DNA from 2 places in the Massilia paldalensis genome. Region 1 is predicted to be linked to the other one. Evidence: predicted binding sites of a transcription regulator. Region 1 holds the regulator's gene; the other holds the start of a gene.

Region 1 (4,125 bases):
GGCTCGGAACTGTTCCGCGCGCGCCGCCTCGTCGTCGACACGGGCCTGCACACGAAGGGCTGGACGCGCCAGCAGGCGATCGACTACGGCATCGGCGCGCAGGAAGTGGAGCGCTACGTCGCCTGGCCGGGCCAGGCCTGCGCGTACATGATCGGCATGTTGCGCATCATCGACCTGCGCGAGAAGGCGAAGAAGGAATTGGGCGACAAGTTCTCGCTGCCGGCGTTCCACGACGTGGTGCTGAAGAACGGGTCGGTGCCGCTGGACGTGCTGGGCGAGGTGATCGACCGGTGGATCGTGGTGCAGAAGGCAGCGTAACGAATCCGTCGTCCCTGCGCAGGCAGGGACCCAATTGCCGGCGCACTGTCGGCGCGAACAGCACTTGGGCCCCTGCCTGCGCAGGGGCGACGTTGTGCGGACTTAGAAATTGTGCCGCATCCCCAACACCGCGCCGCGCAAGGTGGCGCCGGCCTCCGGCCCGATCCCGTTGATGGGGAAGTCGTAGGTGGCATTGCGCTCGTTGTCCAGCAGCGTGTAATAGGCATACAGGCTCGTGCGCTTGGACAGCATGTAGTCGTAGCCCAGCGTCGCGTGCGTCGCACCCGTGTCCGGCCCGCTGTGCAGGAAGCCGATCGTCGCCGTCGACGCGCCGCCGGCGTCGCCCGCGCGGCCCACCGTCAGACGCAGGCCGTGCAGGCCCATCTGGTGCGAGACGGAGACGAAGGCCGCATTGCGCGGCAGCTTGCCGCTGGCCGTCTCGTATTCCAGGCGCTCGCCGACGACGGCGACGCGGGTCTGGCCCCAGGACGTCTTGCCGAACTGGTAGGCAAGGGCCGCCTTGCTGCCCGTGTCGTCCAGGCCTGGTCCCTGGTACTCGTGGTGGCGTTCGTGCGCGACCGTCGCGTACCACGGGCCGTCGGCATAGATGACGGCGGCCGACCACAGCGACGGCTTGGCGCCGTTCGCGGGGGATTCCTCGTTCATGCCGCGCGTGAGGCGCAGCGACAGGCCGTGCCACTCGGGCGTCCAGTAGTGCAGGGAGTTGGCCTGGCGGCGGTCGAAGGAATACGTGTTGTTGACGTTGTCGACCGAGGAGCCGGAGCCGTTGGCCAGGATGCTCATGTAGCCGGCCGTGGTCGGGTAGAACGGGTCGAGGCCCGACGTGGCGCCGTTGTACGCGGTGACCCAGTGGCCGGCGAACAGCGTGCCCCAGGGACCGTCCAGGCCCACGCGGGTATCGCGCCGGAACGGCTCGCCCGCGCCCGTGTCGGGCGACAGCGTGCCCTCGAGCTGGAAGATCGCCTTCAGGCCGCCGCCCAGGTCTTCGCTGCCCTTGAAGCCGAGCACGGAGCGGTTGTTGACGAGGCGGGTCTGGGTGAAGCCGCTGCCGTTGTCGACGTGTTCCATCGAGACGTTCAGGCGGCCGTAGATCTGCACGCCGTCCTGGGCGTGCGCGGTGTGGACGGCGGTGGCGCACAGCAGGCAGGCCGCGGCGCCGAGGTGAAGCTTGTGGGACATTGGCAATCTCCTTCGCCCCGATTGTGCAGGGCCAGGAGCAGCTTGCCAGCTATCCGAACGTATACCGTGGGCCGCCTCAAGCCATGGGGCTGCACTGCTCGGTGCCGGCCGCCATGGCCTTCAGCCGCGCCGGTTCGAGCAGGATCACTTCGCGCTTGTCCACCTGCACCAGGCCCATCTTCCTGAAGCGCGACAGCAGGCGGCTGATGCTCTCGATGGTCAGGCCCAGGTAGTTGCCGATGTCCTCGCGCGACATGCGCAGCTGGAAGCTGGTCGAGGAATAGCCGCGCGCGGCGTAGCGGGCCGACAGGTTTACGAGGAACACGGCGAAGCGCTGTTCGGCGCGCATGTTCCCAAGCAGGAGCATGACGTTCTGTTCGCGCGTGATTTCCTTGCTCATGATGCGGTGGAAGTGGCGCAGCAGGTTGGGCACTTCGCCGAACAGGTCTTCGAGGTTGTCGAACGGGATCTCGCACACCTCGCTGTCTTCCAGCGCGACGGCGTCGCAATGGTGGCGGTCGCCGCTGATCGCATCCATGCCCAGCAGCTCGCCGGCCATCTGGAAGCCCGTGATCTGGGCTTCGCCGGCCGCGTTCACCTGGTAGGTCTTGAAGTGGCCGAAGCGCACCGCGTACAGGCTGCGGAACGGCTCGCCCATCTGGTACAGGCGCTCGTCGCGCGCGATGCGGCGGCGCCGGCCGATGATCTGGTCGAGGCGGTCGATCTCGGCATCCGCCAGGCCCATCGGCAGGCACAGCTGGCCCATGCTGCATTGCTGGCAGCTGACCTTGAGGGCCTGGATGTTCAGCGGCTGGTCGGGAGTAAGGATGGCGGCGTGGTTCATGGCGGGAAGGGGAGCATCGACAAGGGAATTATAGTCGCCATTGTCGCGAATCTCGACCATCGGGGCGCTTTCCTACCCCTTCGGCCGCCAAAAGTGTCGCATTCAGGTACGCTGCTCCTGCATGTGCCGGTCCAGTTCGGGCATGTCGTCGGCCTCGCGGTCGAGTGGCATCTTGATCAGCCGGTTTTCCTTGACGACGAGGGCGGCGGCCCAGATCACCATGGCCAGGCCCACGACGGTGGTCGCGGCGCCTGCGTACTTGAGGAAGGACGTGCCCTTGAAGATGGCGTCGGCGACGGCGATGATCAGGGTGCCGATCAGCAACATGGCGGCGTACAGGCCGAAGTCGGTCGCCCGGCGCATGCAGTCGATGCGGCGGCGGTACAGCGCGACCTCGTCGCGGATCGTCTCCTTGCGCTGGCCGTCGGCACCCTGGCGGTAGTTGTCGACCAGGCTGCGGTAGCGCTCGTAGGCGCTGCTGTAGCGTCCCTGTAGCAGGTGCATGAACATCCACGATGCGAAGACCAGGCCGGCATTGGGGCCGACGGCTTGCAGCACTTCCTTGAGTTCGAAATCCATGGGCTTCCTTCGGCGATGCGCCGGACGGCAAGGCTTGCGCGTCTTACCTGCATCAAATAACGATGCAGTGTGCATCGCACGGGCGAACGCGGCAAGCGTGTGCGCCCCGTGCGCATGTAAGATTGGCCATACGACCTCGGGAGGACTTTCATGTTCGGATTGGCGGCACTGGATTTGGCACGCGTGCAGTTCGCGTTCACGATGTCGTTCCACATCCTGTTCCCGGCCATCACGATCGGCCTGGCCAGCTACCTGATGGTGCTGGAAGCGTGCTGGCTCAGGACCAAGCGCCAGGTGTTCGTCGACCTGTACCACTTCTGGCTGCGCATCTTCGCCGTCAATTTCGGCATGGGCGTCGTCTCCGGCATCGTGATGGCCTACCAGTTCGGCACCAACTGGGCCGCGTTTTCCGAATACGCGGGCGGCATCGTCGGGCCCCTGATGACCTACGAGGTACTGACGGCCTTCTTCCTCGAGGCGGGCTTCCTGGGCGTGATGCTGTTCGGCTGGACCCGCGTGGGCCCCGGCCTGCACTTCCTCGCCACCTGCATGGTGGCGCTGGGCACGCTGATCTCGGCCACCTGGATCCTCGGCGCCAACAGCTGGATGCAGACCCCGCAGGGCTATGCGATCGAAGGCGGACGCATGGTCCCCGTCGACTGGTTCGCCATCGTGTTCAATCCCTCGTTCCCCTACCGCCTCGCGCACATGGCGATCGCCGCGTTCCTCGCCACCGCGCTGTTCGTCGGCGCGTCCGCCGCCTGGCACCTGCTGAAAGGGAACGATCGCCCCGCCGTGCGCACGATGTTCTCGATGGCGATGTGGATGGCGCTCGTGGTGGCGCCCGTCCAGGCGCTCGTCGGCGACATGCACGGCCTGAACACGCTGCGCTACCAGCCGGCCAAGATCGCCGCGCTGGAGGGCCACTGGCAGAACGAGGGCGACGAGCCGCTGCCGCTGCTGCTGTTCGGCGTGCCTGACATGGAGCAGGAGCGGACCCGCTTCGCCGTCGGCGTGCCGCGCCTGGGCAGCATCATCCTCACGCACACCTGGGACGGCCAGATCAAGGGCCTGAAGGAGTTCCCGCGCGACGAGCGGCCCAATTCCCTGATCGTGTTCTGGAGTTTTCGCGTCATGGTCGGCCTGGGCCTGTTGATGATCCTGCTGGGCGCCTGGAGCCTGTG
Region 2 (4,125 bases), on a different contig from region 1:
GGCCGCATGGGCCGACGGCAGGGCCGGAAGGATCGAGGCCGCCAGCAGCAGCGCCGCCGCGGCCCGTGCGGGCCGCGGACGCATCACATCCTCGGCGCCGCGTTGGCGAAGAACACGCCGTGCGGCGAGCGGCCGACCGGGATCTGCTTGATCACCTTGCGGCTGGCGACGTCGATCACGGCCACCTTCTTGATCCAGCGCTGCGTCACCCACAGGGTCTTGCCGTCGGCCGACAGTTCCATGCAGTCCGGACCGCCCGGCACGGGGATCATGCCGACGTTCTGCAGCGTGGTCTGGTCGATGATGTTGATCGAGTTCTGCACGCGGTTCGACACGAAGATGTGGCGGCGGTCGCCCAGCGCGCGGAAGTTGTGGGCACCGTTGCCCGTCTTGATGCGCTTGACGGTCTTCTGGGTGCGCCAGTCGATCACCTCGACGTAGTCGCTGCCCATGATGCCGACCAGCAGGTACTTGTCGTCCGGCGTCATGGAAATGCCGGCCGGGAGCTTGCCGACCGGGATCGTCCACTTGACGGTCTGGGTTTTCAGGTCGATGCCGCTGACCTGGTCGCTGCCCTGCTGGGTCACGAAGGCCATCGTGCTGGCCGCGTCGAAGGCGATGTGGCTGGGCATGCGCGCCAGCGGCAGGCGCTTGCTCAGCAGCAGATTGTTGCCGTCGTACTTGTAGACGTCGACGCGGTCCAGGCGCAGCGAGGCCGACACGAACCATTTCTGGTCCGGCGAGAAGCCGATCTGGTAGGGGTCGAGCACGTCGGTCAGGCGGCGCTGCACCTTGCCCGTCACAGAGTCCAGGAAGATCAGCTCGTTGCCCATCGAGCTGGCGACGATCACGGACTTGTTGTCCGGCGTGGCCATCAGGTGGTGCGGTTCCTTGCCGACCGGGAGCGTGCCGGCGTCGGCGCCGGTGGCCTGGTCGATCAGCTGGACGGTGGCGTCGCGCGAATTGAGCACCACGACCACGTTCGCGTGGGCGGCCTGGACGGCGGAAGCGAGGCAGAGACCGGAGAGGATGAGCTTACTGAAGCGGCGCAGCATGGCAGGATAGTTCCGGAAGGAAGAAAAACCTTATTCTACGGGGAAACTTGGCCCCTTCGCTGTGCAAGCAGCAGGAATAAGATCGTTTCGGCGCGCCGCCGCAACACAGTGGACAAGGCGTCAATAGCGCTTTGACAGGCCATGCACTACAATCGCCCTTCACTTTGAACAAGAAGGGAATCCCATGTCCACCACCACCACGAATTCCGGCCTGCAGTACGAAGACACCGTCGTCGGCGACGGCGCCGAAGCCAAGGCCGGCAGCTACGTCACCGTGCACTACACGGGCTGGCTGCAGAACGACGACGGCAGCGCCGGCGCCAAGTTCGATTCGAGCAAAGACCGCAACGACCCGTTCCAGTTCCCGCTGGGCGCCGGCCACGTGATCCGCGGCTGGGACGAAGGCGTGCAGGGCATGAAGGTCGGTGGCGCGCGCCGCCTGATCATCCCGGCCAGCCTGGGCTATGGCGCCCGCGGCGCCGGCGGCGTGATCCCGCCGAACGCGACCCTGATTTTCGACGTCGAACTGCTGGGCGTCTGAGCATGATCCGCACCCTTGCCCTGCTCGGCCTCGTTGCCGCCCTCGGCGGCTGCACGGCCATGGCCGTCGGCGGCGCCGTGATCGGCACCGGCGTCTCGGTCGCCTCGACTGCCGTCGGCGCCGGCGTGGCGGTCGGCAAGGGCGCCGTCAACGTCGCCACCTATCCGTTCCGCGGCGGCGACGACGACAAATAACGGGACGACGGCTTCGGCCTCGTCCCCGGGTGGGCACCACGTGCCCGCCGTGCGCCACCACCGAACGTTTCCTCTAAAGTTGACTCCGATCCACGCATGATGCGCTAAGATGCCGCAAGTGTTGCCACGAAGGCATCCCGAACATCGCACATCTATGAAGGAGTCACCATGAGTTTGCAAGAACAGTTCGCCCAGGCCCAGATCGATTCGAAGAACCTGCCGGAGCGTCCGGACAACATGACCCTGCTGAAGATCTATGCGCTGTACAAGCAGGGCGCGAACGGCGACGTGACGGGCGAGCGCCCGGGCTTCACCGACATGGTCGGGCGCGCCAAGTACGACGCCTGGGCGGGCCTGCAGGGCACGTCGCGGGAAGACGCGATGCAGCAGTACGTCGACCTGATCGAGGAACTGAAGGACGCGTAAGCGTCAGCGCCAGCCCGCGCCGGGCGGCGTCAGGCCGCGAACGTCTTGCGCATGCTTTCCGCCACCTTCTGCTCGATGGCCGGCGCGAACGCACTCATCATGAAGCCCAGCTTGATGCGCAAGGCGGCCTGGCTCGGCTCCAGCGCGAGCACGCCTTCCACCCCGCTGCGTTCGAAGCGCAGCACGTCGCCTTCCCACTTGCACTGCAATCCATAGTCGCTGGCCAGCTTGTCCGCCACCTTCTGGGCCGCCGCGCGCGCCGCCGGCTGGGAAAGCGTGTGTTGCTGGATGATGCTGATGTCCGCCATCTGGCTGTTCCTTCTATCTTGAATACTGATCTGCCGCAAAAGCTCGCCATGATGCCAGCTCAGCCCGTCTTAAGCCAGTATTGACCCTAGAGAATGGTCAATTGACCAAGCTCAATGCTTCTCCGAAGCAAGCAGCGACCATTCCTCGAAGCCGCCTCCCGCGGCCGCCATCGAGGAGAACCCATGGAATCGTCCACCTTGCCGCCGGTCGGCTTCATTCCCACCCCCAGCGCACCCTACCGCCAGCACCGCAAGGCGGCGCAACTGCTCGACCAGCCGGGCCGCCCGCGGCTCGCGGCCGCATCCGAGCCACCCTCTCCTGCCGACAGCGGCACCGGGGACGTGCCCCTGCCCTACGCCTTCGGCGCGCGCGTGCTGATGTGGAAACAGGATCCGTCGGTGTCCGAGATCGGCACGCGCAAGGCCTTCCTGCCCGGCATCGTGCTGGCCGGGCCGCGCGACGCCCGCATCGAGATCGTCGACACGGCCAATGCGCCGGTCGAGCCGAACGCCTTCGGCGACTTCGTCACCATGCCGGACACGCCCCAGTTCGACGCCGTGCACACCTTCGCCGTCGTGCGCCAGACGCTGACCATGTACCAGCGCGCCCTGTCCGCGGCCGGGGATGCCATGCCGCTGCCCTGGCAATGGAACAGCAGCACCGACACGACGCCGCTGCAGGTTCATCCCTACGGCCTGCCGAACGTGATGAATGCCTTCTACAGCCGTTCCCAGGGCTGCCTGAAGTTCGGCGACTTCGTCCCCAGCGGCGAGAGCGCGCGCGTGTACACCTGCCGCTCCTTCGACATCGTCGCCCACGAGACGGGCCATGCCGTGCTGGACGGCCTCAAGCCGCAATGGCTGCAGGCCGACAACCCGCCCCAGACGGGCGGCCTGCACGAAGCCTTCGGCGACCTGACCGCGATCTTCCTGGCGCTGTCCCAGCTCGACCAGTGCGAGGCCGTGGTGGCGCAGACCAAGGCGCACCTGCACGACAAGACCTTCCTGGCCGACATCGCCGAGCAGTTCGGCCTGGCGCTGGGCAGCACGACGGGCTTGCGCAATGCCGACAACGACCTGACGCTGTCGCAGGCCGGCACGGAAGTGCATGCGCTGTCGCAGGTGTTCACGGGCGCCGTCTACGACATCCTGGCCGACGCGTTCGCCTTCGAGCGGCACCCGGAGCTGGAGGATTGCGCCAGCGTGCTGCACCGTACGGCCGGCTGGCTGCGCGGCCTGGTGCTGCGCGCCCTGGTCGCCGCGCCCGACGTGGCCGCCACCTATGCCGACGTGGCCAACGAGATGCTGCGCCTGGCGGCCGAAGACGGCAAGCCGCAGGCCTACCTGGACTTCATCCGTGACCGCTTCGCCCTGCGCGAAGTGCTGGATGTGGCCGCCCCGCAGGCCGGCACGCCGGATGCCCGTACGCCGGATGCCCGTACGCCGGATGCCCGTATGCCGGATGCCCCCGCGCCGTCCGTGCCCGCGCAGCGCTTCGCGCCCTTGGTCTGCGATGCGCCCGGTGCCCGCCAGGACCGCCGCGCCTGCTGCGGCACGATGAACCTGGCCGAGTACTACCAGGTCGAACGCTTGCTGGACCG

What was found. The regulator FNR, encoded in region 1, switches genes on or off when oxygen is low (the NO sensors DNR and NnrR bind a similar motif). The targets are predictions, from matches to a motif close to TTGATNNNNATCAA.
Positions count from the first base shown of each region.
Region 2: ACI1V7_RS10650 (gluzincin family metallopeptidase) is a predicted target of FNR. The motif match lies at 2,626-2,639, and genes of this name have one in related genera.

Region 1 covers NZ_JBJCIU010000001.1:1,036,925-1,041,049, forward strand. Annotated here, with positions in the region: gene ACI1V7_RS04650 (DUF885 domain-containing protein) at 1-318, shown strand, start outside; gene ACI1V7_RS04655 (porin) at 421-1,518, opposite strand; gene fnr (fumarate/nitrate reduction transcriptional regulator Fnr) at 1,595-2,362, opposite strand; gene ACI1V7_RS04665 (DUF2721 domain-containing protein) at 2,465-2,941, opposite strand; gene ACI1V7_RS04670 (cytochrome ubiquinol oxidase subunit I) at 3,092-4,125, shown strand, end outside.
Region 2 covers NZ_JBJCIU010000002.1:186,913-191,037, reverse strand. Annotated here, with positions in the region: gene ACI1V7_RS10680 (polysaccharide deacetylase family protein) at 1-84, opposite strand, end outside; gene ACI1V7_RS10675 (YVTN family beta-propeller repeat protein) at 84-1,055, opposite strand; gene ACI1V7_RS10670 (FKBP-type peptidyl-prolyl cis-trans isomerase) at 1,240-1,596, shown strand; gene ACI1V7_RS10665 (hypothetical protein) at 1,599-1,790, shown strand; gene ACI1V7_RS10660 (acyl-CoA-binding protein) at 1,959-2,216, shown strand; gene ACI1V7_RS10655 (polyhydroxyalkanoic acid system family protein) at 2,246-2,524, opposite strand; gene ACI1V7_RS10650 (gluzincin family metallopeptidase) at 2,708-4,125, shown strand, end outside.